DNA from 2 places in the Pseudoalteromonas sp. SR41-8 genome. Region 2 is predicted to be linked to the other one. Evidence: predicted binding sites of a transcription regulator. Region 2 holds the regulator's gene; the other holds the start of a gene.

Region 1 (15,487 bases), on a different contig from region 2:
GTGCGCTGGAGACAATTGTGCCGCCAGTTTCTTGGGAATAGAAAAACTCCTGTTCGTCGACCTCTTTGGCTTGGGTATGATGGCGAATATACACCACTTCAATGTCTTTATAACTGCGGGTCAAAAATTGATAAAGCAAAATATAAAAACGTTTTGCCATATCTTTGGTTGCTTGATCCATCGAGCCCGACACATCCATAATACAAAACATCACCGCTTTACTAGTTGGATGAGGCTGTTTTTCATAGTTACGAAAGCGCAAATCGTAATTATCAATAAAGGGCACTGCACTGATGCGTTTTTGTAATGCGGCGATTTCTTGCTCCATTAATGCAATAGCAGCTATATCAGGTTCAGGCTCAGCCATTAATAGGCAAAGCTGTGCTTCAAGCTCTGCTAATTGACGCTTTTTACCCGCGCTCATCGCAACACGCCTTGCAAGTGAGCCCTGAAGTGAACGCACAATATCAATATTACTCGGCATACCATCACTACAAAAACCAGCACGATGAGTTTTCATTTGCACGAGTTTGTCTAACTGGTTTTGCTGTAAATTTGGCAGTTCTAAGTCTTCAAACAGTAAGTCTAGATACTCATCTTTAGAAATCGAGAAGACAAAGTCATCTTCTCCTTCACCAGAGTCACTCGCTTCACCTTCGCCGGCTCCACCACCTTGGCCACCTTGCGGGCGTTTAATTTTATCACCGGTTGAGAACTGATCGTTACCAGGATGAATTTGTTCTCTATCGCCCCCTTTACCTTGATGGAAAGTAGGTTCACTTATATCCCGTTGCGGAATTGAAATACTCTCACCGCTACTGGAGTCAGTGACACTGCGTTTATTTATTGCATCTGACACCGCTTCTTTGATCTGTTTTTTATAGCGCCTGATAAAGCGTTGACGATTTAACGTGCTCTTATTCTTACCGTTCAGGCGACGGTCTATAAAATGCGCCATAAAGACCCCCTAAAAATACACAGCTGCGTGTTATTGCGATTTACGCACGCGTAAATACCACTCTGATAACAAACGAACTTGCTTTTGGGTATATCCTTTTTCCACCATACGATTGACAAAATCTTCATGTTTTTTCTGATCTTCTGCGGATGTTTTCGCATTGAAGGAAATAACGGGTAATAGTTCTTCAGTATTGGAGAACATTTTTTTCTCAATCACAGTGCGCAGTTTTTCATAGCTGGTCCACAATGGATTTTTACCATTGTTGTGCGCCCGTGCACGCAATACAAAATTAACGATTTCGTTACGGAAATCTTTTGGATTTGAAATGCCTGCTGGTTTTTCAATTTTTTCAAGTTCGGCATTTAATGCTTCGCGGTTGAATAGCTGGCCGGTATCAGGGTCGCGATACTCTTGGTCTTGGATCCAAAAATCAGCATAAGTGACATAGCGGTCAAAAATGTTTTGCCCGTACTCAGAGTAAGACTCTAAATAAGCTGTTTGCAGTTCTTTACCAATAAACTCAACATACTGCGGGATTAAATAGCCTTTCAAGTGGCTTAAGTAGCGTTCTTCAACGTCGGCAGAGAATTGCTCTCGTTCAATTTGTTGCTCTAATACATAAAATAAATGCACTGGGTTTGCCGCTACCTCAAGTGTGTCAAAGTTAAACACGCGCGATAAAATTTTAAATGCAAACCGAGTTGATAGTCCGGTCATGCCTTCATCTACACCGGCATAATCTCGATACTCTTGATACGATTTAGCTTTAGGATCGGTGTCTTTCAAGCTTTCGCCGTCATATACCCGCATTTTTGAGTAGATACTAGAGTTTTCTGGATCTTTTAACCGTGATAGCGTGGTAAATTTTGCCAATGTTTCCAGTGTGCCTGGCGCGCAAGGAGCATTATATAATTCACTATGTTCCAATAGCTTGTCGTAGATTTTTACCTCTTCAGATGCACGTAAACAATACGGCACTTTGACGATGTAAACACGGTCTAAAAAGGCTTCATTGTTCTTGTTGTTTTTAAAGGTCTGCCATTCTGATTCGTTTGAATGAGCCAAAATCATGCCATTAAAGGGCAGTGCACTAATACCTTCGGTGCCATTATAATTTCCCTCTTGCGTGGCTGTTAAAAGCGGATGCAATACTTTGATTGGCGCTTTAAACATCTCAACAAATTCCATTAAACCTTGATTTGCAAGACATAATGAACCGGAATAAGCATAAGCATCAGCATCGTTTTGAGCAAAATGTTCTAGTTTGCGAATATCAACTTTACCGACTAAAGCGGAAATATCTTGGTTGTTTTCATCCCCAGGTTCAGTTTTTGCAATAGCAATTTGATTTAAAATAGAGGGGTAGCGTTTTACCACTTTAAACTGGCTAATATCACCATTAAATTCAGATAAGCGCTTAGTGGCCCATGGTGACATAATAGTTTTTAAGTAACGGGGCTTAATCCCGTATTCTTTTGCCATCAGCTCAGCATCTTCATTAGGATCAAAAAGCGCCAACGGGTGGTCATTGACCGGTGAGCCTTTAATTGAGTAAATAGGCACTTGTTGCATTAAATATTTTAGCTTTTCGGCAATCGATGATTTACCACCGCCAACAGGTCCAAGTAGATAAAGCACTTGTTTACATTCTTCAAGGCCTTGCGCGGCATGTTTTAGGTAAGAAACGATTTGTTCAATCGCATCCTCCATACCGTAAAAATCATTAAAGGCAGGGTAACGTGCTACTACTCTGTTTGAAAATAATCGACTTAACCGTGCATCCTTTGAAGTATCGATCATTTTTGGCTCACCAATGGCCGCTAATAATCGCTCTGGTGCGCTGGCATAAGCCGATTTATCAGTTTTACAAATCTCTAAGAACTCAGCGATACTATACTCTTCTTCTTGTGCCGCCTCGTATCGTGCTTGGTAATGCTCAAAAATACTCATGGAAACCTCCGAAAAACCTGCTTAAACTAGGTGCTTACAAATTAAAAAAGAAGCAAAGGTTATTTAAAGCTTAGTCACGAATTTGATTTTTTGTGCAATAAAATTAAAAATTTATGTTAGAAAACAAAAAAGACGCCGGAGCGTCTTTTAAATTGGGCTTGCTCAGAACGAGCAATCAATTATGCGAAGTTAGCGTTCGCGAATTCCCAGTTAACAAGCGACCAGAATGCTTTTAAGTAGTCTGGACGAACGTTACGGAAATCAATGTAGTAAGCATGTTCCCACAGGTCCACAGTCAGGATCGGTGTTACACCGTCTTGAGTTAGTGGCGTTGCTGCGTTAGAAGTATTAACGATGTCTAAAGAACCATCAGCTAATTTAACTAACCATGTCCAGCTTGAACCAAAGTTGTTTACTGCTTTATCATCAAAAGCTGCTTGGAATGCTTCAAAAGAACCCCATTTAGCATTGATAGCATCTGCAACAGCGCCTGTTGCTTCGCCACCGCCATTTGGAGATAGGCTGTTCCAGTAAAAAGTATGGTTCCAGATCTGTGCTGCATTGTTAAATACGCCACCTTCAGAAGAACATACGATTTCTTCAAGTGATTTACCTTCAAATTCAGTACCTGGGATTAAACCGTTAAGTTTAGTCACATAAGTGTTGTGGTGCTTGCCGTGGTGAAACTCTAATGTTTCTTGTGAAATATGTGGCTCAAGTGCATTAATTGCATATGGTAGTGACGGTAGTTCAAATGCCATTTTTTATCTCCATCTTCTTTTGGTTGATAGTTCAAATAGTAATAGTTAATGCCTGTTCAAACAGGGTAGTTACCTATACCAAATGAAATTATAGTGTTACTATAATTGTTGAGTATTTTACTCAAGTTTTAGCAAACAGCAATGCCAAACAGCAGTGCAAATGCAAGACTATTTCGATTGCGGCTTTATTTGCCCACTTTAAGATACATATATGAGGCTTAATGAAAATTTTTCAAGCCTTAATATGTTCAGCTATCGTCACTTTTGAGGTTGTAGATGGAAACCATTGATAAAATTAAACAGCAGATTTCTGAAAATCCAATTATCCTTTATATGAAAGGATCGCCTAAATTACCAAATTGTGGTTTTTCTTCACAAGCATCTCAAGCATTAATGTCATGCGGTGAACCGTTTGCCTATGTTGATATTTTACTAAATCCTGATATCCGAGCTGAATTACCAGCATATGCCAATTGGCCAACATTTCCACAACTGTGGGTTGATGGCGAATTAATTGGTGGTTGTGACATTATCATTGAAATGTTTCAACGTGGTGAATTACAACCACTGATCACCGAAACAGCAGCTAAATATAAAGAAGCTGACGCTGAGTAACGTTTATCAGCAAATCAACAAAAAGCCGCTTAATTGCGGCTTTTTTGTGATTGTTTGTTAGGACCGTGGGGCAGAATGACATGAACACTAAGCCCACCGTGCTTACGATTGTGTAAGCTAATTTGACCATGATGCGCTTCGACTATTTCACGGCACAATGCTAACCCCAAACCACTACCAGCGACTTTAGTTGAATAAAATGGGATTAATGCATTGGCCATCACTTGCTCACTCATACCTTTACCTTGGTCGTTTACACTGATATGTGTGCCTTTAATATTCTGTGTAACAGTGACACTTATATGTTCGCTTGCAGAGCCTGATTCGTGAGCATTTTTTATTAAGTTGATCAGTAGCTGCTCGACTTGAGTCGGATCAGCCAGTGTATGCACGTCATTACTTATATCGAGCATAAAACACCATTGATTTTGCAGTTGTGTGAGCAACACTTGCCAATTAATTGCGCTTGGCTGAGGAGTGGGCAGTTTGGCAAATTTGCCATAGCCTTGTACAAAGTCGTTTAAATGTTTGATGCGTTCAGAAATGGTAGCAAACACGCGGCTAAGTCTGGGTTCGTCTACTTTTTCACTGAGTAACTGGCCGCTGTGCAGCATTGACGACATGGGACCCAGAGAGTTATTAAGTTCGTGACTGATGATCCGAATAACCTTTTTCCACACCTCGACTTCTTGACGGCTAAGTTCGCGGGTGAGTTGTTTAAAGACATATAAGTAATGGTATTGATTGTTAAGTAATAACTTACCGGTTGATAAATGCCACGCTTGAGATTCTTGGTCTTCAGTATCTAGCGTAAATAAACCATCGCTACCGCGCGTTAAAGCATTGTTTAACTGTGGATGAGCATTTTCAAGCAGGTGTGCAAACTGACTCCCTTCAAGCGCTGTTTTGGCATTAAACAGGTCTCGGGCACTGTAGTTACTATAAACAATAAAGCCTTTATCATTTTTTAAAATAACGGCTTGGGGAGAGCTTTGTAGCACTTTATCAAGCATCAGCTCGCGCTGATAGAGCCATTGTTTCTCTTGGCGTAATTGCTTTGCAGTTTGATTATACAATTGACACAAGCGGCCTAATTCATCGTTGCCGTTATAAGCTAGTAAGGTGGCTAATTCACCGTCTTTAAAATTAAGCAAACCAGTTTCAAGTGAGTGTATGCCTTGCACCAGAGTGCGGCTGAGCCGAAAAGATAAATAACTTGCCAGCAGCGATGTGAGCAGCGTTGTTATAAGTAGTAAAGGCCAGCTTAAATGGGTTAACCAGCAGATGAGCCAAACAGGAATAAGTGCAGAGATGTTACATATCAGCACTATTTTGCAGGTGAAAGACAGTGCTGGTTTATTTTTTTCCATTAGTAATCAATCTCAAATTTCTGCAAACGGCGGTACAGTGCTTGACGACTTAAACCAAACTGTCTGGCAACTTTTGCGATCACCCCTTGGTGCTGACGCATAGCTTGTTCTAGTTCTACTCTACTGGGTTCTTGTTTAGCAAAGTTAGTGTGCAGCGGTTGCGATTGTAGAGCAAAATCATCGAGGGTAATGTCGCCATTAGGTTTGAGTACGGCTGCGCGTTTACAGGCATTTTCTAGCTCACGAACGTTGCCGGGCCAATTGTGCGCGAGTAATCCTTGCTCTGTTGTAAGTGATAATTCGCGTTCGCCTAAGAAGTGTTTAGCAAGCGCTAAAATGTCATCTGGTCTTTGCGCTAAACTGGGTAAATTTAGCTCAATCACGTTGAGGCGATAATATAAGTCTTCTCTAAATCGACCTGCATGAATGGCCGCTTTTAAATCTTCATTGGTAGCTGAAATAACCCGAACATTTACTTTTTGTGTTTTTGTTGAACCGAGTCGTTCAAACTCACCAGTTTGTAACACGCGCAGTAGTTTCATTTGCCCTGATAATGGCAGGTTACCAATTTCATCTAAAAACAGCGTACCACCATCAGCGGCCTCAAAGCGACCAATTCGCTGTTTGGTGATGCCAGTATAAGCACCCGCTTCAGCGCCAAATAATTCGGCTTCAATTAAATCATGGGGCAGGGCTCCGGCATTGATGGTCAAAAACGGGGCATGGTTTAAGTGAGAATTGGCTTGAATAATCTGTGCAATGCGTTCTTTACCACTGCCATTTGCACCTGTTATTAGCACAGAGACATCTGACTTAGCGACTTGTATTGCCATATTGAGAATTTTTTCCATGGCGGTACTTTGATACACTAAACCAACTAGGTTGGCATCGGCTAAACTTGATGTTCGCTCTTGCTGGTGGCGCGCATACATTACATTTTGTTGTTTTGCTTGGCCAAGTTCGATTAAGTTATTAACACAGGTGAGGAGCTTGCTATCGTCCCATGGTTTAGGTAAGTAATCAGCGGCACCGGCTTTGACTAGCTCTATGGCGCTGGCCAGTTCAGTCCACGCGGTGATCAAAATAATCGGTAAGTGCGGGTTGAGAGCTCTTAGTTGATAAAACAACGCTTTACCTTCTTCGCCAGAGGTGGTGTCATTACTAAAATTCATATCTTGAATAACCAGCGCGATACGTTGGTATTGCACTATTTGTAAGGCTTCAAGCTGCGTTTTTGCAGTCACAACCTGATAGTCATGAATTTCTAACAGTAATGACAAGGCTTCTAATATGGCAGGGTTGTCATCGACAATAAGTATTTTTTCCATGTGAATTTAATCGCTGTTTTTGTTATCTTTATTTCAAAATGCTACACGGTATTAAACCAGTGTAGCATAGGTTGGGAGCTGCTTTATATTGTTCGCGTGGCGATACTCGGTGATATGTTGGCGGCACGTTTTGCAGGGCCAAACACGGCAAGTAAGCTCATAACAAACACCATAATGGCAGTGCCTGCGATATAGCTCGGCGGCAGTGCGGCAATTGAAAAGTGCTGCATTAATAATTGACCAAGTAACAGCGCCGCAATAATGCCAAGGAGCAACCCCACGCAGCAGATCATCGCATTTTCAACTAAAAAGTAGTTAATAATGGCTGATTTTCTGGCTCCTAATGCACGGCGAGTGCCTATTTGCTTGGTGCGTTTGCTGATATTAAATAAGGTTAAGCCAAAAATCCCCAATGCAGTTACCAGTACTAATATCGTGATGAGCACAATCAGCATACGCATCATCAATTTGTCTGCTGCAACATATTCGTCTTTAAGTTGATCTAAGCCATTGATATTGTTGATCACCCGTTTATTGTAATTATTTAGCATCGCGGTTTCGATTTGCTTCATCACAGCTGCACGTTGACCAGGCTTGGTTCTGACTGCAAATTGTGCGTAAGTTTTGCCTTGAATATAAGGGATCAGCGCAACATTATTTGGGTGACTATCTTTAAGCCAAGGGCTCTTCATATGATCTGCCACACCGATAATCGTCAAAGGCAAATCGCCAAAATAAATTGTTTTGCCGAGGCCATCACCTTCAGGAAAAAGTTCATCGAGTAAAGCTTGCGTGACAACAGTAACATTGGTAGTTCTCTCAGTAGGTGAATTAGTGATTGTTACTTCATCCTCTGTAAAGTTGCGCCCTGCAATTAGTTTTACACCATAAGTGTCTAAACCATGCTCATCAATGAAAATATAAGAACTACGGATACTTTTACTTTCTTGAGGAGCCGGTTTCAAATTAAAGCTTGATGCACTGCCACTACCGGATAGGGGAATACTGCTGCTTTGTGCTGCATTTACAACCCCAGGTAGTGCTCTTAACATCGCTTCGTCTAATTCAAACTGTTGACTTAAATCGATATCTTTACCAAACGTCATCACATTAAACATAAACAAGTCTTGCTCTGGATAACCGGTTTCTTGATTTAAAAAAGCGACTCTATCTTGGATAATAAATGCCGCATTACTAACGATTGCGGTGGTTATGGCAATTTGAATTAAGAGTAATATTGCCCCGACTTTTGAGCGGCAAAGAGCATGAAATATAGGTTTGATCTCTAACATTAGTGTGCTCCTTATTGGCTTTTAAGATAAATAGCAGGGTTAGTACGGCAAACTAGCCATGCAGGATAAAGCCCGGCTACTATGCAGGTTGTAATAGCGATAACAGGTGCACTGAGTAACATAGTGATATCCATTGTGGCGATTGATGAATAGTAATCATAGCTTTGACGAACAGCCCACAAACCTAATTGCGCAAGTACGATACCGACTAGGCCGCCAAAACATCCAAGCATAGCCACTTCAACAAGGTGTTGTAAAAACACTTGTCGTTTACTGGCGCCTAGTGCTCGGCGCACACCTACCTCCGGTGCCCGACGCAAAAACTTAGCTAACAATAAACCAAGAATATTGGCTAAACACACTGCTAAAAACATAAAACTTAAGCCGACCAATATTTTATTGTCTTCACTAACGACATTGTTGTATTGCATCCATTGGTTAACATCACGTAGCTTATATTCGGGTTTTTCTCGGGCAAAGCGGCCACGCTTTTTTTGCTCTTGAATGTAAGAATTAAGATAATTTTCGTAGTTTGCTTTTTGCTCCGCGTTATCTAGTTGCGCCCAAAATTGGATCCAAACTATTTCCGATTGCATTCTATCGGCGTAGCTATTGATATTCTCATGTTTCCAACCGTTGCTGTTGCCCCAACTAGTTAGCTCTTTGGTTTTGACTAAGCTAAATGGTAAAAATAATTCTTCAGGTTCATTAAATGCACCATTATTTAAATCATAATACTTAAGGTTAAGTGACCAGTCAGCGATCACACCAACAACTTCGTAGCTGTAATCATCTAAGTAGATCAATTGGCCAATTGAGTTGTTTCCTGCAAACAGTTTATCGTTGAGTTCTTCTGAAATCACCACCACAGGGGCGGCAGATTGCTCTTGTTGTTCACTCCATTCACCGCCGTAAATAAACGATACATTAAACATATTAAAAAAATCAGGCGTAGTCATCCGTGCATTACTGGTAAACGGCTTTACTTTGTCTGAATCTAGATACACTGAGAATCCAGTACGCATCATCGCGACCTTTTTTTCAGGAACCGGCGCATTCTGCAAATTGACTGCATCTTGATAAGTCAGTTGCATAGGAAGGTTATCCTCGGTCCACCACGTATGGCCTTCATCCATGGTTTGTAATTGCACAGTATAAAGTTGATTGCTTTTTTCGGGAATAGGATCCGCCGACATCATATGATAAACGCTTAAACTGGTCATGGTTACACCAATCCCAATAGCAATGGCTAGCACCATTAACATGCTTACCAGTGGTGTGCGCTTAAAACTACGCCAACTTAAATCGAGGTAATGTAATAGCATAAGTTACACTCCAGCCACATTTTTTAGGTTTTGCGCGCCTTGATACAAGGTAAAGTCGGCAAGTTGACCATCAACCACTTGAATATTACGAGGTGCTCTGCGGGCAAGTTCTGGGTCATGAGTCACCATAATGATGGTCGCGCCGTCACGGTTAATTTGCTCCAGCAACTCCATCACTTGACGTGCCATTAAGCTGTCTAGGTTACCTGTTGGTTCATCGGCTAATAAAAAGCGCGGCTCACCGGCGAGGGCGCGGGCAATCGCTACCCGTTGCTGTTGACCACCTGATAACTGCTGCGGCAAATGTTTAGCGCGTGAAGCTAGACCTACTTGTTCTAAGCACTGTTCAATACGACGTTTACGCTCGCTTGCTTTAATACCTCGATAGCGCAGTGGCACTTCAATGTTTTCATATAAATTTAAATCAGGGATCAGGTTGAAGCCTTGGAAAATAAAACCAATTTTTTGATTGCGACAATCCGCCCGTTGATTGTCGTTCAGTTTGCCAACATCAATACCATCGAGCAGATATTCACCACTGCTAAAAGGTTCTAACATGCCTGCGATATTTAAAAAGGTGGTTTTCCCGGAGCCACTAGGGCCAGTTACTGCAATAAACTCACCTTCATCTACGTGCAAATTAAAGTCGCGTAGTGCATGGGTTTGCACCATTTCTGTTTGATACAGTTTACTAATATTGTTCATTTTAAGCATGAGTTGATCCTTGTAATATGTTTGTTCTTATCTCAGTAATAATGTTGGCGCTTGTTTAAAGTTATCGTAACTGGAGATGATCAGCTGATCGCCTGAGCTAACACCTTGTAGCAATTCTATTGCGTTGATGCTGCTTGCCCCGGTTGTGATATTTACCAGTTGTGCGGTGTCGCCGATAACTTTGTAAACCTGCGTACCACCTTGCTGCATAAACGCACCGCGTTTGATTTGTAAAACGTCATCACGATTTTCTAATAAAATGCGCGCTGTTAATCGCTGGTTTTGGCGAATGCCTTTTAGCTCTTCGTCAAAGCGTACTCGAGTAGTTACTTCACGATTGTTAACTTCCGGCGAAATTGCCGACAACACACCAGTCACTTTTTTTGCCCCGAGTGTGAGCTCAACTTCCATTCCTAAACCGAGTTCGTTGGCGTAACTTTCAGGTACTTGCAGTTGTGCTTCAAAATTACTTAAATCAACCAGCGTCATTAACGGCTGACTTTGGGTAACGGCTTCTTTTTGTTGTACAAGCAGGTTACCAACAATGCCGGTGACGCTGGCTTTAATAGTTAAGTTTCTGACTTGGCGATTTAAATCATCAACGATCAGTTGTTGGCGAGCGAGATCGCGCTCTGCAGCTTTGAGTTCAAATGCGAGTGTATCTTTAGCAAGTTCAACTTCTTGTTGAGCGTGTTTGTAAGAAAGCTTGGCACGGGCAAGATCATCAACTGCTTTTTCTAAATCAATTTGGCTGATCAAGTTTTTTTCGATAGAAAGCTTAGCACGGCGATTTTCCCTGTCTGCTGCATTGAGCTCTACTTGGGCGAGATCAAGCGTTTTGGTTAAGCTTAACTTTTGTCGGCGTGCTTCTAAGTGCTTACGTTGTAATTCACCATCAAGGCGGGCTAACACCGATTGTTGCTGTTTTAGTTCATTATTGAGTTCTGGGCTATCGACTAAAGCAATAATGTCATCTTTATTTACTTTATCACCGGCTTTAACTTGTAAATCCACATAGCCACGTTCTGGGCTATAAACCTTGGGAGCATTTGCAGCAACAATTTTACCGCTGGCGGCTACATCACGTACTAAACGACTAATATTAACGGTAGCAATCTGTAAAGAAGCCCGCTCAACAGAAATACTGCCTTGATTGTTACCCATAAATGCTTGTGCACATAAAGCAAGTACAGCAAGTGATAGCGCCAGTACTATTAATGGTTTTTTGTAACTACGTCTTTGCGTAATACTTACATCTTGTCCGCTGGTATCTTTTATCATGAGTGATCCTTAGCTATGTCTATTCTCGCAGTAAGTGATCATCAAGCTCACTACTAAGACAGTGATTGGTGAAACTAAAAATAAACTGAGAATAAACATAAGTTGTGTCCTGTAATTATCTTTTAATGTTTATTCGAATATCATGCCACTATTTAATGTCATGATTTTAATGAAATAATTATTTATTTTTAAATTATTTGGTGTCCGCGGACATAAATTGTGTCCGCTGCGGACACTTTACTATGGCGGCTAAGAAGCTGCCGCAGGCGTCAACAGGGTGAGCAAGCTAAAAACTTACTAATTAGCGTAAATTATGCAAAATGTGACTGTTGTGATGATAATTATGCATTAATTAGTGGCTTTAAATTTACCCATAAAAAGACACTGGAAAGAGTATTTACTCTAATGTGCACTGTGGTATCGACCTTGAACGACAGCAAAGAGATTCAATAAAAAAGAAAGCATTTATTTTCGCTACATAACTCAGTGAATATTTATTCATTTTTACTCTGGTTTACGTTAACGTAAACTGCAGGTTTGTAGAGCGGTTATTTTACAACTTGTTAAATATGACACCAGTGTCATAAAAAAATAACGGGTAAAATATCGCTAAATGTTAAAAATAGGCATGAAATAAAAAGATTGTGTTGTGGTGAGAAATATTCAAGAATGTGAATATGTATTCAAAGCGCTATTGACTCAATGTACAATTGGCGATAGTTTTGACTGTCTGCTAGCAAACCGTCGAGAAGGTCATTCATAGCTAGCTGTTGTAGCAAGGGGAGGGGTCTATGTTATACGACTCAAAATTAGAAAAAGATAATTGTGGCTTTGGCTTAATAGCCCAAGTTAATGGTCAGGCAAGTCATCGTTTAATTCGAACAGCGATCACTGGCTTAGACCGTATGGAACACCGTGGTGGTATTTCTGCCGATGGTAAAACAGGCGATGGCTGTGGCTTATTATTACAAAAGCCAGATAGCTTTTTTCGTGCTATTGCCGCTGAAAAAAATTGGCACTTGGGTAAAAATTATGCCGTTGGCATGATTTTCCTAAACTCAGATCCAGTACTTGCGCAAGCTGCAAAAGATATATTGAGTGAAGAACTCGAAAAAGAAACCCTCAATATTCAAGGTTGGCGAATTGTGCCAACAGATGAATCATGTTTAGGGCCAATTGCAATAAAGCAGTTACCTAAATTTGAACAGATTTTTGTTAATGCACCAGAAGGCTGGCGCCCAAAAGATTTAGAGCGTCGTTTATACGTTGCGCGCCGTCGTGCTGAAAAGCGTTTAAGCGAAGATGAAGGCTTTTACATTGCCAGCTTGTCAGGGTTAGTAACTATCTACAAAGGCTTAATGATGCCGGTGGATTTGCCTAACTTCTATTTAGATTTAGCCGATATCCGCATGACCAGCGCAATTTGTGTATTTCACCAACGTTTTTCAACTAATACACAACCGCGTTGGCCTTTGGCTCAGCCGTTCCGCTATTTAGCGCATAACGGTGAAATCAACACCATACAAGGTAACCGCCAGTGGGCTCGTGCTCGTTCATATAAGTTTGCATCGCCGCTTATTCCAGATTTGCAATCAGCAGCACCATTTGTCAATGAAACCGGCTCAGATTCATCAAGCCTAGATAATATGCTTGAGTTGTTTTTAGCTGGTGGCATGGATTTATTTCGTGCTATGCGAATGCTAGTACCACCTGCATGGCAGAAAAACCGTGCGATGGATGATGACTTACGTGCATTTTACGACTTTAACTCTATGCACATGGAACCATGGGATGGCCCAGCTGGTATTGTGATGTCTGATGGGCGTTTTGCTGCGTGTAACTTGGACCGTAATGGTCTGCGTCCTGCACGTTATGTGATCACTCAAGATGGCTTTATTACCCTAGCTTCTGAAGTGGGTATTTGGGATTACACTGCGGATGAAGTGGTTGAGAAAGGCCGCGTTGGCCCTGGTGAGCTATTAGTTATTGATACTCAGTTAGGTAAAATTTGGCACTCAGACGAAATTGATCGCGATCTTAAATCTCGCCATCCATATAAAGCATGGCTTGAGGCCAATGTTAAGCGCTTAACGCCGTTTGAGCAGCTATCAGAGCAAGATGCGGGCAACCGTTCATTTGATGATGAAACATTACTGAAATATCAAAAAATGTTTGGTTACACCAATGAAGAACTTGATAGCGTTATTCGCGTAATGGGTGAAATTGGTCAAGAAGCAACCGGTTCTATGGGGGATGACACGCCATTTGCAGTGCTTTCTGAAGGTAACCGTTCATTGTTTGATTACTTCCGTCAAAAGTTTGCGCAAGTAACTAACCCGCCAATCGATCCACTGCGTGAAAACCATGTAATGTCGCTGGCGACCTGTATCGGTAGTGAGCAAAACGTGTTTAACGAGACCACCGGCCACGCTAAGCGCCTACAGTTTGATACGCCAATCCTAATGTATGCAGACATGCAACAATTATTGAGCGCTGATCAGGCTCATTACAGCTATTGCAAAATCGATATCACCTACAGCAAAGAAGAAGGCCTTGGTGATGCAGTAATCCGTATTTGTGACGAAGCGCAAGAAAAAGCAGCTGGTGGCTGTGTCATGTTGTTTTTAAGTGACCGTAATTTTGATGAGAATAAGTTACCAATTCCTGCCGCTATGGCTGTTGGAGCGGTACAAAAGCGTTTAGTTGATAACAATTTACGTTGTGAATCAAATATCATCATTGAAACAGGTAGTGTCCGTGACGCGCATCAATTTGCGGTATTAATTGGTTTTGGTGCAACGGCAATTTACCCGTACTTAGCATATGAATCACTGGTTGCGATGAGCGACTCTAAAGTGATCAACAAGAGCTATTGCCAAGTTACGCTTGCTTATCGTAATGCAATCAACAAAGGCTTGTACAAGATCATGTCAAAAATGGGCATTAGTACCGTGGCATCGTATCGTTGTTCAATGTTGTTTGAAGCAGTTGGTTTGTCGGATGCAATTGTTGATACCTGTTTTAATGGTGTGGCAAGTCGCATTAAAGGCGCGTGTTTTACTGATTTTGATGATGACCAACGCAAGTTACATACTTTGGCTTTAAGTAAACGTAAATTACTCAGCCATGGTGGCTTATTAAAGTATGTGCATGACGGCGAGTATCACGCGTACAACCCAGATGTTATTCAAACGCTACAAAAAGCGGTGCGCTCAGGCGAATATTCTGATTACAGCGTATACGCAGATCTTGTTAATAAGCGCCCAATTGCCACATTACGTGACATGCTTGCACTGAAACTGCCAGCAGAAGGGATCAGTATTGATGATGTTGAGCCAGCAACTGAGCTATATAAGCGTTTTGACTCGGCGGCAATGAGTATCGGTGCATTATCGCCAGAGGCGCATGAAGCGCTTGCAATTGCGATGAACCGCTTAGGTGGCTGTTCAAATTCAGGTGAAGGCGGCGAAGACAAACTACGCTATGGTACCGAGAAAAATTCACGTATCAAGCAAGTTGCGTCAGGTCGTTTTGGGGTAACACCACATTATTTACGCAGTGCTGACGTTATTCAAATTAAAGTAGCGCAAGGTGCAAAACCAGGTGAAGGCGGGCAATTGCCGGGCGAAAAAGTAACCCCGTATATTGCTAAGCTTCGTTACTCGGTACCGGGTGTGACCTTAATTTCGCCACCACCGCATCACGATATTTATTCGATTGAAGATTTAGCTCAGCTTATTTTCGATTTAAAACAAGTAAACCCTAAAGCGTTGATCTCAGTAAAACTAGTATCAGAGCCAGGTGTGGGCACAATCGCCACTGGTGTTGCTAAAGCATATGCTGATTTAATTACTATTTCAGGCTATGACGGCGGTACTGGCGCAAGTCCG
Region 2 (15,487 bases):
CTCAACCTCTTTGACCATGTTTGAGCCGCTGTTATTTGCACAGCCGCTCAGTGCAAGCGTTACCGCAAGGCTCGTTGCTAATAATTTAAATTTCATTGCTATCCCTTGTTAGTTGAATAAATTTCTTGTTTTTAGTCATCCGATTATGCAACAAAGCAAGTCAATATAAGACCCCTGAGGTAATAAATTATGTAAACAGTTGTGTATCAGAGAACTCTTCATTCAGAGCAACATGAATAAAACTCACCTTCGTTGAAAAAGTTTCACTAAAAAAATCTATCTAGACGTCTAAATGGCTGCTATATTATTTGCCATAGACACTAACTTAGCTGGAATGAGGATTATGGCTTTATCACTACAAGAGAAAATTGAAGACACCAATCAGGGTGTGTACTTAATTGGTACCACCCCACCACGTATTGGTACTGATAAAGCGCAGCTTGAAATTATCGCCCAAAAGCTCTTAGCTCGTTTGCATGAAATTGAATACGATGGCGTGATTATTTATGACATTCAAGATGAAAGTAGTCGCACTGAGATGCCTCGCCCTTTTCCGTTCAAGCAAACAGTAGATCCTCGAGAATACAGTAACTTACTACGTAATTTATCGCATCAAGAAGTGATCACTTATAAAAGTGTTGCACAGCGCGGTGTGGCCGAATTTAAACAGTGGTTAAGCGAAACTAAAAACCAGTTTAATTTAAAAAACCTAGTATTAGTCGGTAGTCCATCATCTGACGGGGATATTAAATTAAGCCTGCCTGATGCTTATAAAGTCTTAAGCGAACAGCCTCAAGACTTCTTTTTAGGAGGCGTTACCATTGCCGAGCGCCACGCAAGTAAACGTAATGAACATGAACGCTTACTTGAAAAAACCACGCAAGGCTGTAAATTTTTTATCTCACAAGCTGTGTATAACGCGCAAGCAACCGTGGATTTGATCACCAGTTATGCGCGCAGCTGTAAAGCTCAAGGTATCGAACCTAAACGTATTATTCTAACCTTTACACCCTGCGGCAGTGAAAAAACCTTAGAGTTTATGCAATGGTTAGGAATTTCCGTACCTGATGCAACTAAATGGCGGATGCTTGATTCGCAAAACCCACTGAGTGAATCTGTACGTATTTGCCGTGAAAACTTAGATTTAATACTAAGAAGTTGCGCGCATTTAGACGTGCCACTGGGGTTAAATATTGAAAGTTTAACCAACCGTAAAGAAGAAATTGATGCATCTATTAATCTTTACCGCTTATTAAAAGCGACGATGGAATTAAACTTAGCTGAAAAACAAATTGCGTAAGTATCCGTTTTTATAATTTATCACTCAAAGTAAGCATATCCGTTTGCTTATTTTGAGCTTGATAATAAATACTATACTATGCAATGAATTAATAAGTCACGACTGAGAACGATTATTTGCGTCTTCTGTTTGGTGTTTTTTGCCCTGTAATACGTTTTTTGTCGCGCTCTTTACGTGATTTATTGGTGTTTTTACGGTTGTCTTTTGGCTTTTTATTTGGATCAGGTTCATAGCCAGCTAACCACTGCGGCGTTAGACGAGTATCAAGCAACACTTCAATTTCTTCAAGTAACCACTGCTCGTCAAGGCTGACTAATGACATCGCTAAGCCTTGCTCGCCAGCGCGCCCTGTGCGGCCAATACGGTGGACATAATCTTCAGCTATATAAGGTAATTCAAAATTAATCACATACTTTAACGAGACTATGTCTAGACCTCGAGCTGCAACATCGGTTGCCACTAGCACACGAGTGGTACCTTCTTTAAAATCTTGCAGTGCTCTATCACGTGCACCTTGAGATTTATCACCATGAATTGACTGTGTTTTTAAGCCATCTTTACACATTTCTTTGGCGAGTTGATCGGCCATTTGCTTTGTGCGAGTAAAGATCAGTACTTGGCGCCAGTTTTTCATGCCAATCATGTGCGAGACAAGCTCACGTTTACGGTCTTCATCAACCGCGTAAATGATTTGCTCAACTTCTACAGCCGCAGAATTACGTTTATTGACTTCAACAAGTTTTGGATCTTTTAATAACTTTTTACTGAGCTCAAATACACTATCGTCAAAGGTAGCTGAAAATAGTAAGGTCTGACGATCACTGGGAACATGGCGCAATATACGTTTAATTTCGTCAATAAAGCCCATATCAAGCATGCGATCGGCTTCATCAAACACCAGTGAATCAACACTTGATAGTTTAATGCTGCCTTTGATTATATGATCAAGTAATCGCCCTGGCGTTGCCACTACAACTTGTGCATCTTTCATGGCTTTAATTTGCGGGCCAATACTGGCACCACCATAAGCGAGTGCACCTTTAATATCAGTACCTTGCGCGTATTTCTCAAAGCTAGCGAAGACTTGCTGAGCAAGCTCTCGAGTTGGTGTCAAAATAAGTACTCTAGCAGTACCCGGCTCATCTTTACTTGGTGTATTAAATAATTTATGTAACAGAGGTAATACAAAAGCAGCTGTTTTACCTGTTCCTGTTTGTGCACTCCCCATAACATCATGACCAGCTAAAATCAGCGGAATAGTTTTTAGCTGTATCGCCGTAGGGGTATGATATTCATTTTGTTCAAGTGCATTAAGCAGTACAGGATCGAGTTTTAACTCAGAGAAAGTAGTCGCAGACATAAGTTTAGCTTTGTGTAACAAATAATGGCGCTATTGTACGCCCAAAGCGAATAACAAAAAAGGCGCTTTGCAGCGCCTTTCTAAGCTTGCTAAATGTTCAAGCTGGTTTGAGGGTTTCTTTTCGTTGGTTATAGAACGTAATTAGATCATCCACCGTATCTTGGCAATATTGTTGAATACCTGATACCAACATGTGCTTTTCACCACAGCCGACTTTTACGCCATTTTCTAACAAGTTAAAACGCAATGTGATTTTTCCACGCTTGCCTGTATATTCAAAACTCGGCTCTGCGTATTCTAACGTAGGTGCATGGATCTCTAATGTATCGAGATTAATCAACATTGACTCATAGATAACCATAGGGCGAGCTGGATTGATCATGACATCTTGCTTGCCCATAAGTGGAATAATAACATGCGGAAAAGTTGTACCTGAAAACTCAACATAATTTTTTATTAGACTATCTGTGAGTGTTTGGCACTGGCTAGTTTTACCTTCGCGCTTAACCTTCAGCATGACTTTATCGCCACTGGTAATATCAAACTCATCTGCCCCCTCAGGGAAGTTGAGTTTGGTATTCTCATCAACCATGCCGGCAAAGGTAAATTCCATTTTTTCACTGATGCCATAACGACTTAATACCAATGAAAATAATAAATCTCCAGGCACACAAAAACGTTTTGCATCTTTATCATGAAGTGGATTGTAATCATCAGCAACGCACTTTGCGAAACGACACCCTTGTTCACGAGAAATAGAGACATAGTCAGCATGTTGCTGATAAAAAGGACTTAACATAGTTGTTCACTGCTTAAACTGCTTATAACCTACCTATTCTACCAGATAAAATTACAATAGAGGTCGAATCTGTTAAACTTTTGTTTCAGATACAAAAAAGCCGCGATATCGCGGCTTTTTTAATAATTCATTATAACTTATAAACCAGCACGTTCTTTAATAGCTGGTATTAATGCAGAACCGCCATGACCATTTGCTTCGGCCCATGCTATGTCAGCTCCATCTTCTAAAGAGCTTTTAGATAAGTTTTTCACAATGTATTCACCAGTATCAACTGCATTACTGGCAACCGCATGGCGTAGCAAGTTAAGACCATTACATTGTACTGCATCATAAATATTACGAATTTTCACACGTGAGCTTTTTAATTTATCACGTAGACGGTTTTTATCATCCGCAGCTATGTATTCACAGATTGAAACAGCTAACTGATCATCCGCTTTAACTGGCGCGCTAAAAGCAACAGAACCAGAAATAACAGCTGCAGCAATAACGAGTGTTGATAATTTAATCATTTTATACCCTTGTGTAATACTTTATAACTACCTTAGTTGTTTAATATTGTATCAACCTATAAGCTTAACCGCAATAATGTTACTTAACTTTATCCAATGTGACGAATCTATAACCATAAATGTTTTTATCGTCAGGTTGATTATACAGCTCTTCTACAACTTGCCAGTTTGCTGATTGTTCATAATCAGGGAACTGAGTATCCCCTGCAACATCAAGGTCAATAAACGTTAAATAAAGTGTATCGGCACTTTTTAAAAATTGTTGATATATATTCCCGCCACCAATCACCATTACCTCATCAGACTCACACAGCAATGAAATTGCGGCTTCAGGAGATGTTACTACATCAACCCCAACTGCAGTATAGTCTGTATTTCGGCTAATAACGATGTTGCGTCGACCAGGTAAAGGGCGACCAATTGACTCAAATGTTTTACGTCCCATGATCACGGGCTTATTCATTGTAACCGCTTTAAAATGCTGTAAATCAGCAGGTAAATGCCATGGCATATCATTATCTTGGCCAATCACTCTATTTTTAGCCATAGCTGCAATCATTGAAATTTTCACATTAAAACCCAATACTTTTTTATTATAAAAAGAAAAAGGAGCACCAGCTCCTTTTAAAATATTTTACTTTAGTCTAACGCTCATAGACAACTTCAACGTCATAATCGTCATCATCCCAACTATCCCAGTCGTCGTCATCATTCTTCTTAGTGGCATCTTTATGATAAGTATCCCATTTGAATTCAACTTCTTCATCTTCAACTGGTACAAACTTTTCTTTTGGCATGCTATCAAGTAGCGTCATGATGTTATGAATTAATGGCTGAGTATTTAGCTTATTAATTGCAGAAATATGATAAATATTTTCAGTCTCGCCTAACTCTTCAGCGATTTGCTCACATAGCTCCTGAGCTTCATCTTCAGGCAATAAGTCTATTTTATTAAAGACTAACCAACGTGGTTTTTCAGCCAGCTTCGGGCTGTACTGATGCAACTCATTGATGATCGCAAATGCATTATCTACTGGGTTTGAACCATCGGCAGGCATAACATCGATAATATGCAGTAATACACGGCAACGCTCTAAATGTTTCAAGAAGCGAATACCCAAGCCAGCGCCATCAGAGGCACCTTCAATTAACCCTGGGATATCTGCAATAACAAATGATTTATTTGCTTCTGGACGTACCACACCTAAATTTGGAATCAGCGTAGTAAATGGGTAATCAGCTACTTTTGGTTTCGCTGCCGATACACTACGAATAAAAGTAGACTTACCTGCATTTGGCAAACCTAATAAACCAACATCAGCTAATAATAATAGCTCTAGTTTAAGGTTACGTACTTCACCCGGTGTGCCTAATGTTTTTTGACGAGGCGCTCGATTAGTACTTGATTTAAAACGCGCATTCCCCAAGCCGTGGAAACCGCCTTTTGCAACCAAAATTCTTTGACCATGTTGAGTCAAATCACCAAGACCTTCTTGGGTATCAACATCCATGATCCGAGTACCTACAGGCACCATCACATATAAGTCATCAGCCTTTTTACCGGTACAGTTACGACTGCGGCCATTAGTACCACGTTCAGCTCTATGAAAACGCTCAAACTGATAATCGATTAGGGTATTTAAGTTTTCATCAGCTTGTAGATAAACACTACCACCATCTCCACCGTCACCGCCGTCTGGTCCACCATCTGGGACATATTTTTCACGACGGAAAGATACGATGCCGCTGCCACCGTCTCCAGCTTCTGCGCGAATTTCTACTTCATCTACAAACTTCATGATTACTCACTTTAGGGATTGGCTTGTTAATTTCACTATTATATACCTAAGCCAAGCTGATTGCAGGCTTGGCTTAGGTATATATTTATTTTCAAAACAAAAAACCCCGCAAAGGCGGGGTTTTTTAAGAACCGATTCTGATTACTCAGATACGATGCTTACGTATTTACGGTTTAAAGGACCTTTTTGTTCAAACTGAACTTTACCATCTGCTTTTGCGAAGATAGTGTGGTCTTTACCGATACCTACGTTTGTGCCAGCATGGAATTTAGTTCCACGTTGACGAACAATGATGCTACCCGCTAGAACTGATTCGCCACCAAAACGCTTAACACCAAGGCGTTTGCTTTCTGAATCGCGACCGTTACGAGTACTACCAGCTGCTTTTTTATGTGCCATTTCTAAGTACCTCTAATTAAGCGCTAATGCCAGTGATTTTAACTTCTGTGAACCATTGACGATGGCCCATTTGCTTACGAGAATGCTTACGGCGTCTAAATTTAACAACCTTAATCTTCTCACCGCGACCATGTGAAACAACCTCAGCTGTTATTTTACCACCGTTTACGAACGGTACACCGATCTCGATTTTCTCACCATCAGCAACTAAAAGTACTGAATCAAATTCAACTGCTGCACCAGTCTCAACGTCTAATTTCTCAAGACGAATTGTTTGACCTTCAGTCACACGGTGCTGTTTACCACCACTTTGGAAAACCGCGTACATAATTAACTCCGTCTGTGCGCCCTCAAATCGACGCAACTAAAATATTATTCAATAGGGCGCGAAGTTTACGCTAATGTGCAAAAACTAGCAAGCCTGTTTTATTAATTAAATGAATAAAAAATAGCTGCATTGAAGGCGATTCAATATTTTCACCTATTTTATATTAAATTGGCATTATGCCAAGCCTTTTTAGCGTTTCATGACAAATAAATTACACCACGAACAAACACGCACTAAGAATAAAAAACAACCATGTTGAATTAACGTAAATTTTCTCAAATAAAAAAGTTATCTTTCCAAATTAAGGCTAAATTAAGCTGCTTAACCGTGTTTTTTCAGCGAATCGTCACAAACTGTCGAGCAAAGCTGTTTTTTGTTGTACAATCAGCCCCGTATACCCATTAAAATTGGCTCGGAGATCAATGGATATAAAAGCTATCCAGGCGTTAATCGAAAACGATATGAATGACGTCAATCAACTAATTTACGCGCAAATGCGCTCTGATGTAGCATTAGTCAATCAACTAGGCTTATATATAGTAAACAGCGGCGGCAAGCGTGTTCGCCCTATGTTGGCTATTTTAGCGGCTAAAGCACTTGGCTATGAAGGCAAAGATCATGTTACTTTAGCAACTATTGTTGAATTTATTCACACAGCTACATTACTGCATGATGATGTCGTTGATGAATCAAATTTACGCAGAGGAACACCGACAGCAAATGCTGAGTTTGGTAATGCAGCCAGCGTACTTGTTGGTGACTTTATCTACACCCGCTCATTTCAGCTGATGGTTGGTATTGGTAAAATGCAAGTTATGCAAATACTCGCTGATGCAACCAACGTGATTGCCGAAGGTGAAGTGCTGCAATTAATGAACTGTAACGACCCTGATACCACCGAAGATAGCTACATGCAGGTAATTTATTCTAAAACAGCTAAATTATTTGAAGCTGCAACAGGCCTTGCTGCGATTATTACCGAAAAAGACGACTCTACGCTGCAAGCGCTTAATCTTTATGGTATGCATTTAGGAACCGCTTTTCAATTGGTGGATGACGTACTTGATTACAATGCTGATGCTGAGCAGTTAGGTAAAAACATCGGTGATGATCTGGCCGAAGGCAAACCTACCCTGCCACTACTTTATGCTATGCGCCACGGTAATGCTGAGCAAGTACAGTTGATCCGTGATGCCATTGAGCACAGTAATGGTATGGACCACTTAGAAGCTATTCTAAGTGCCCTCAATGAAACCAAAGCACTTGAGTTTACGATGAATAAAGCCAACGAAGAAGCCAATAAAGCGATTGCATGTTTATCTGTATTAGATGAATCACCGTATAAAGAAGCACTCGTTAGCTTGGCTCGTATTGCCGTTGATCGTAATCACTAATAAACACCTAATGTATAAAAATCCTTCGAGCATAAAAAAGCCTGCAAATGCAGGCTTTTTTGTATCAATCGACTTAGCAATTAAGCGTTGATGAAATCAACACCTTCTTGGATGTCTTTTTTCAGCGTATCAAGCATGTCGTTTTTAGCTTGCTCTTCAAATGCGCTTAGTTCACCGTAAGAAAGAATTTCTTCTACGCCGTTTTTACCTAAACGTACTGGGTGTGCAAAGTATGCAGCATCGCCATTTTCAACAGCAACGTAAGCGTAATCTACAACGTCTTCACCTTGTAAGCCTTTAACTAAAGACATACAAAAACGTGCAGCAGCAGCGCCCATTGATAATGTTGCAGAACCACCGCCCGCTTTTGCATTTACTACTTCAGTACCTGCATTTTGGATACGTGGAGTAAGTGCAGCAACTTCTTCATCAGTGAAAGTAACGCCTTCAACTTGAGATAGTAACGGAAGGATTGTTGTGCCTGAGTGACCACCAATTACTGGTACTTTCACAGTTGCAACGTCAACACCTTTAAGCTCAGCTACAAATGCTTCTGAACGGATCACATCAAGAGTGGTAATACCGAAAACACGTTTCGCGTCGTAAGTACCTGCTTTTTTGAATACTTCCGCAACAATTGGCACAGTGCCATTTACTGGGTTAGTGATAATACCCACTAATGCTTTTGGACAGTTAGCAACAATACCTTCTGCTAATGTTTTGATAATACCAGCATTAACATTAAATAAATCAGCGCGGTCCATACCAGGCTTACGTGGCATACCAGCAGGGATAAGAACGATATCACAACCAGTTAACGCTTGATCTAGTGCATCAACACCAAAGCCTGCAACTTTAACGTCAGTTGGGATATGAGAAAGATCAACAGCAACACCAGGAACAACTGGAGCAACATCATAAAGTGATAATTCAGAACCAGCTGGTAAGCCTGTTTTTAATAATAAAGACAACGCTTGGCCGATACCGCCAGCAGCACCTAATACAGCAACTTTCATTGGAATTCTCCGTAATTTGAGGTAGGAAATATTTGTGGCTCTAAAGATAATGAAATTAACGACTAAAGACAAATTTATCCTGCTTATTTCACATATAATTTAGACCATAGTTGTAAACTTGCTGGTTTACAGCACTAAAATCCATCGCAAAAGCAAACAACTACTGCATAAGTATGCAACATTGTGTACAATTAGCGCATCACTTATGAATAAGAACCTATAATATGCAACCACAAGATAAACAAGAAGCATTAGTAAAGGCCTTTAAGGCACTTTTAAAAGAAGAAAACTTTGGTTCACAAGGTGAGATTGTTGACGCCCTAAAAGAGCAAGGCTTTGATAATATTAGTCAAAGTAAGGTGTCGCGGATGTTAAGCAAGTTTGGCGCGGTACGCACTCGTAATGCCAAACAAGAAATGGTCTATTGTTTGCCTGCTGAAATGGGCGTACCTACAGCGAAAAGTCCATTACGTCAGTTAGTGATTGATATAATGCATAACGAAATGATGATCATTATTCGAACCAGCCCAGGAGCTGCACAATTAATTGCTCGACTATTAGATTCATTAGGTAAAGCAGATGGCGTACTAGGTACCATTGCTGGTGACGATACTATTTTTATCGCTCCAGCTAAAGTATCTGAAATTGATGTAACTCTTGAACGTGTGCGTATTTTATTTGATACGGTATAAATCTACCGATTCAAACTTTTTACAGCTGCTTTAAAAAGTTAATTGATGGGGCAAAAAACGCAGAACCCATATCGGCTTGAGTAAAATCAAGCCAATGATCGTAGCAATCGGCATCACCTAATCGACTTCGTAATACTTGCTCAAATGCATTTCCCTGTGCTGCATAACTAATCGCTAATATACCCTGTTCGTAAACGTCACCATAAGGCATGTTTTGATTTAATTGCAGTGGTTGCCCTTGCTCATCTTTTAACTCAGTGCGTACAGCATGACTATTCTCAGTCGCAGGCATAATCAAGGTATTATCTAAGCGAGTGCGTCCCATTATTTGCTCTTGCTCACTCAGAGGTAGGTTTTGCCACACACTTAAGTCATGCTTATAGCGCTGTATATGTACGTAACTGCCTTGATCTTCAAAATGGTTGGGTTTATTGATTAACGCTGTGATGCGCTTTTGGCGACCATGAGGAGTGTCACCACCGAGTATAAAACCATTAAAATCGCGACCATCTAAAAATCGAAAGTTTCGCACTTGCTCAACCAATTCAACATCGGGGGCAAATAACTTAAGAATTTGCAAAGCAAATAAATGGTTTACATCTTCCCTATCGGAACGAATTTGGACAAATAAATCAAAAGGCTGAGCACCCATAATATGATCATTATGAGTAATATTAGGAAAGCTCTGTAATTCACTAGGCAGAAATTCAGGCAGAATGTGCGGCCAGTACTGTGCCCCCACTGCAACTAGGCTGGAGAGCATCGATTCAGAAAACTGATCTGAAAACTCATCTTGGATAGCGCTCACGTATTTTAACTTTTTGCGTAATGACTCATCGTGGCCATCAAATACATTAAAAAACAAATGTAAACCGTGCAAGTTTGCCTCAGCACAAATTCCAGATTGCGCTTGCGCCATGGTATTTCCTTAACTCAAAATCTCATACACGGCGTTTTTAATGAAATTAAAAATACTAAAGCACTTAATCTGCGAAAAAGTTAACCGTGTGTGGTGTTATTTTTATTGTCACCTGTTCATTTGCTAAAAATGAGTGGCCCAACTGAGCAGCAACTTCAATTTCTTGTCCATCAACCATAACCTTATACACAAAATGCGAACCAACAAAACGACTGTTTAAAATAGTCACCGTATTTGCACTACAGCCTTGTGATTGAAAAGGTATTAACTCAAGATGGTGTGGGCGAACATAAAGTTTCCCAACTTGCTTAACATGACGATGCGTAACTAATGACTCAACACATCCGAAAGCAGTATGATATTCAGTTGCTGTTAATACTTCTGCATCTAAGTATATGCCCTGACCAAGAAATTCTGCAACTACCTTTGAGCTTGGAGCACTAAATAGCTGCTCAGACGTACCTTGTTGAGCAATTTTCCCACAGTGCATTACTGCTAATGTATCAGCAAACGCAAATGCCTCTTCTTTTGAATGAGTAACAAATACAGCTGATACTTGCTGGGTTTTAATAATACGACGAATATCTGCAATTAACTCAAACCGTACTTGCGTATCAATATTGGAAAACGGTTCATCTAATAACAATAAACTAGGTTTATAAGCCAGTGCCCTAGCAATTGCCACTCGCTGCTGCTGACCCCCAGATAACTGATGCGGGAAACGTTCTGCACAATTAATTAAATGCACTAATTCAAGCATTTCAGCAACGCGCTTTAACTTATCCGCTTTTGTCATATTGGTTAAGCCAAAGGCAATATTATCAGCCACAGTTAAATGTGGAAATAGCGCATAATCTTGAAACATCATGCCAATATTTCGATACTCTGGCGCTAAAAAAGTATGCTCATCACTGACTAACTTACCATCAATAAATACTTTTCCTTGCTTTGCTTCAATCAGCCCAGCAATAGCTTTTAATGTGGTGGTTTTTCCACAGCCACTAGCACCGAGTAAACACACTATTTCATCTTGTGCGACAGTTAAATCTAAGTGCTCAATCACGGATGTGCCGTTGTATTGATACGATAAATTTTCTAATACTAAACTGCTCATTAACTGCGTTGCTCCATCGAGCGATTAATAAAGTATAAAGGAATTAACCCCACCAAAACAATTGCTAACGCTGAAATAGACGCCAGCTCTAACTGCTCATCACTGACATACTGAAACACATGAGTCGCTAAGGTTTCAAAATTAAATGGCCTTAATAACAATGCGGTAGGTAATTCTTTCATGCATTCAATGAATACCAACAATCCTGCGGTTAAAATACCACGACGTAATAACGGGATATGTACTTTGCGTAGAGTTTGGCCTTGGCTTTTCCCCATTGATTGACTCGCCATATCAAGCGATGGGCTTATCCGCATAAAACTAGCTTCAATTGCACCATGAGCTATAGCGTAAAAGCGCACCACATATGCAAATATAATTGCAAACAAAGTACCGCTCAATAATAGCCCCGGTGTAATACCTATTGGCTCTAACCAAGTATTTAATTTATCGTCTAACAAGGTCAATGGTAACAACACTGCAATAGCGAGTACTGTTCCAGGTAACGCATAACCTGTACTGGCTAATCGCCCAGGTACAAGTGGATATTGCTGCTTAGCAATGCGCTGATAAAATACCACTAACAGACTCAAAATAATGGTGATAATGCTCACGATGGCCGCGACTTTAAAGCTTTGCCATGCATAGAGAAAAAATACGCTATTCCATGCTTGTCCGAAATATAAAATGGCATAACCCATTAACACAGCGACAGGTAATATAAAGGCAAAAAATAACACTGCAATACAAAAGATAGTTGCCAGCCATGCACTTTTGCCCGTTAAGTTATATAGCGCATCACTGTTGACGCTTGGTTGGCGCTCAAATACAGCTTGATTACGACGACTAAAACGCTCCATCGTTAACGCTAAAAACAATATAAGTAACATAATACCTGAAATTTTAGCCGCAGCTGTTAACGAATAATACCCTAACCAAGTATCATAAACCGCTGTAGTTAAAGTACTTACCGCAAAATAATTAACGGTTGCAAAGTCAGCCATTGCTTCCATACTGATCAGCGTCAGTCCAGCCACAATCGCCCCTCGAGCAAGTGGTAAACTAACTTTGAAAAAGCTCTGCTTAGGTGATAATCCCATCAACTGACTCGCCTGCACCAATTTAAATGACTGTTCGCGTAATGCAGTTTTAAAAATCAAATACAAATAAGGATAAAGCACTAAGGCAATCATAATAATCGCACCAGATAAAGTACGAATATCAAAAAACCAATAATCATTAGGTGATTGCCAACCAAACCATTCGCGTAACCCTATTTGCACCGGACCGGCATAATCAAACAGATCAGTGTAAACGTAAGCAATAATATAGGTCGGCATCGCAAGGGGCAGCATAAGCGCCCACTCAAACTGTTTACGGCCGGGAAAATCACAATAAGCGGTTAACCAGCCAAGCGGAAGGGCAATAATACAACTGACAACGCCAACACCCAAAATAAGTAACAGTGTATTGCGGGTATAATCCCACAGCACGGTATCCCAGAGGTGGCTAAATACGTCAGAATCGCCTTGTAGTGATTCGAACAATAAAAAACACAATGGGGTTATCAACACTATGCCAATAACCCACGCGAATAACTGCCATCGCGACAGTGAAAATTTTAAACTCATTAAAGGTCGAACTTCACCTCATCAATTAGCTTAAGTGCTAAAGGACGATATTTGCTAATTTCATCAAGCGCTAAGCTATCTTCCTTAAAGCTACCCCATGATGCTACTAAGCTTGATAATTCAACGCCCAGTCTTACTGGATATTCCATATTGACCGAAGCGTACATATTTTGCGCCTTATTGTCGGTCATAAACTCGATTAGTTTCAAGGCATTTTCAGGATTTTTAGCGTACTTGGTCATAACTACACCAGATACGTTAATATGTGAGCCTCTGTTATCTTGATTCGGAAAGTTAATATGTACGGCATCAGCCCATGGTTTTTGCTCGGGATCTTCCATCATCTTACCAAAGTAATAACTATTACCGATCGCTAAATCACATAAGCCTTCTTTTACTGCCTTTACTTGCCCGCGGTCATTACCTTGAGGTTTACGAACTAAATTTGCTTTCACACCTTCAAGCCATTTTTTAGTTTCTGCTTCACCATGGTGTGCAATCATTGAAGCGACCAAGCCTAAATTATATGGGTGCTTACCCGAACGGGTGCAAATTTTGCCTTTGTATTTAGGATCGGCTAATTCTTCATAGCTTAAATGCGCTAATGCACCTATGCGCTCTTTTGATGAATAAACGTTACGCACCCGCTTAGTTAATGCAACCCATTGTCCTTCAACATCACGAAACTTAGCCGGTACATTACTATTAACGGTTTCACTATTAATTGTTTGGGTTAAATCTAATTCATCTAGCTGCACTAAATCACTAAAATTAGAGGTTAAGACTAAATCAGCTTGGCTATGCTTTCCTTCACGCTTAACACGCTCTATTAATCCTTTTTTAGCAAACACCACATTTGTTTTAATGCCTGTTTGCTTAGTAAAATCATCTAATATTGGCTGAATTAAAAACGGTTGTCGAAAAGAGTAAATATTTACTGCTTCATCTGCAAACACAGGGGTTGTTAACACTAAGCCAACTAAAGCTGCTAATGTCTTTTTCATAAATCGCTTCCAACTAAATAATAACTATTATCATGTAATGATAACTTGCTCCTTGAAAAAGTGCACTTATTAAATCTTAATCAATGATGACCATGCCCATAATGGAAATCACTTGTGCGATATATCTCACGGTTATGACAGCTATTGAGTATAAAACATCATAAAAAAAGTCTAAAAACAAACTAACCACATGAAATATAATAACTATTATAAAATTTCAAAATAATGACTGTATTTTCGTTACTGTTTTTAGCCTATTTTGTTTGCAGATACTCTCTATACTTACTTCATCGGTTAAGCAGTGACGCTTAAATGAGTAAACGGACAAGGAATGATTACTCATAAACCTCGAATTAAAGGTTACGTTAGGAAAAAATGGATTCACGGACAGGCTCAGGATGAGTAGCACTAAGGATAGTAAATACACGGACAGCGTCAAGATGATGCGAAAAGGAATAACAACAGGGCTCGCAAGAGAGTTGTTAGACAGGATGTTATAAAAGCGGACAGATGGACAGGCCCTAAAGGGTATCACAATGGAACTGTTAACTAAGGGATAGCATCAGGACGATGCGTAAAGGACCGGTAATAGAGATTACCAAAAAGGATCAAAAGGAAGCACATAGGACAGAGGCACGGATAGCCTATATCACGCAGAACGAATAAGTAACAGTGTGATCACATGGATTAGTAAAGTTTAGGAGTTGATTAAGTTCAATTGCAGGATGCAGAAAATTAGAAGATTCCGCAAGCGCGACTAGCAATAGTTCGCGCTTTTCTTTTGCCCAAAAATACCCTCTGCTTAACGACTACTTGCCAATTAACTCGCTCATTAATACTCTCGCGTCTAATCTAATACGTTATTGATTGTGTATAAGCGATGACTTCTCTAAAATAGCGCGCTCACAAATCATTGAGGTCGGCCGTGTTAATTAACTACAATCCTCCATTAGATCCGTATTTAACCATTTTATTTCAAGATGATGATTTACTGATCGTCAACAAGCCCAGTGAACTTTTGACTGTGCCGGGAAAAGATCCTAAACACGCCGATTGTTTGATAGCTCGCGTTAACCGTGTTTTTCCTACGGCAAAAATAGTTCACCGCTTAGATATGGCAACCTCTGGAATTATTTGTTTAGCAATGCATAAATCGGCTCATCGTCATTTAAGTATGCAGTTTCAAGAACGCCAAACTGCAAAGCGCTATATTGCAC

The links. Region 2 encodes ArgR, which controls arginine synthesis, uptake and breakdown. Its sites were predicted from a motif close to ANTGAATANNTATTCANT; they were not measured.
Positions count from the first base shown of each region.
Region 1: gltB (glutamate synthase large subunit) is a predicted target of ArgR. The motif match lies at 12,268-12,285, and genes of this name have one in related genera.

Region 1 covers NZ_JACJEE010000041.1:7,421-22,907, reverse strand. Annotated here, with positions in the region: gene H5162_RS19190 (YeaH/YhbH family protein) at 1-958, opposite strand, end outside; gene H5162_RS19185 (PrkA family serine protein kinase) at 989-2,911, opposite strand; gene H5162_RS19180 (superoxide dismutase) at 3,091-3,672, opposite strand; gene H5162_RS19175 (Grx4 family monothiol glutaredoxin) at 3,949-4,287, shown strand; gene H5162_RS19170 (PAS domain-containing sensor histidine kinase) at 4,317-5,657, opposite strand; gene H5162_RS19165 (sigma-54 dependent transcriptional regulator) at 5,657-6,985, opposite strand; gene H5162_RS19160 (ABC transporter permease) at 7,069-8,277, opposite strand; gene H5162_RS19155 (ABC transporter permease) at 8,289-9,602, opposite strand; gene H5162_RS19150 (ABC transporter ATP-binding protein) at 9,606-10,316, opposite strand; gene H5162_RS19145 (efflux RND transporter periplasmic adaptor subunit) at 10,344-11,597, opposite strand; gene gltB (glutamate synthase large subunit) at 12,389-15,487, shown strand, end outside.
Region 2 covers NZ_JACJEE010000004.1:19,180-34,666, forward strand. Annotated here, with positions in the region: gene H5162_RS04140 (pitrilysin family protein) at 1-96, opposite strand, end outside; gene H5162_RS04145 (methylenetetrahydrofolate reductase) at 344-1,300, shown strand; gene H5162_RS04150 (DEAD/DEAH box helicase) at 1,413-2,660, opposite strand; gene H5162_RS04155 (DUF3581 domain-containing protein) at 2,758-3,459, opposite strand; gene H5162_RS04160 (DUF3718 domain-containing protein) at 3,597-3,974, opposite strand; gene folA (type 3 dihydrofolate reductase) at 4,054-4,533, opposite strand; gene cgtA (Obg family GTPase CgtA) at 4,619-5,773, opposite strand; gene rpmA (50S ribosomal protein L27) at 5,915-6,172, opposite strand; gene rplU (50S ribosomal protein L21) at 6,189-6,500, opposite strand; gene ispB (octaprenyl diphosphate synthase) at 6,923-7,894, shown strand; gene mdh (malate dehydrogenase) at 7,975-8,910, opposite strand; gene argR (transcriptional regulator ArgR) at 9,135-9,602, shown strand; gene H5162_RS04200 (Dyp-type peroxidase) at 9,622-10,521, opposite strand; gene H5162_RS04205 (ABC transporter ATP-binding protein) at 10,586-11,635, opposite strand; gene H5162_RS04210 (iron ABC transporter permease) at 11,635-13,266, opposite strand; gene H5162_RS04215 (Fe(3+) ABC transporter substrate-binding protein) at 13,266-14,270, opposite strand; gene rluA (bifunctional tRNA pseudouridine(32) synthase/23S rRNA pseudouridine(746) synthase RluA) at 15,196-15,487, shown strand, end outside.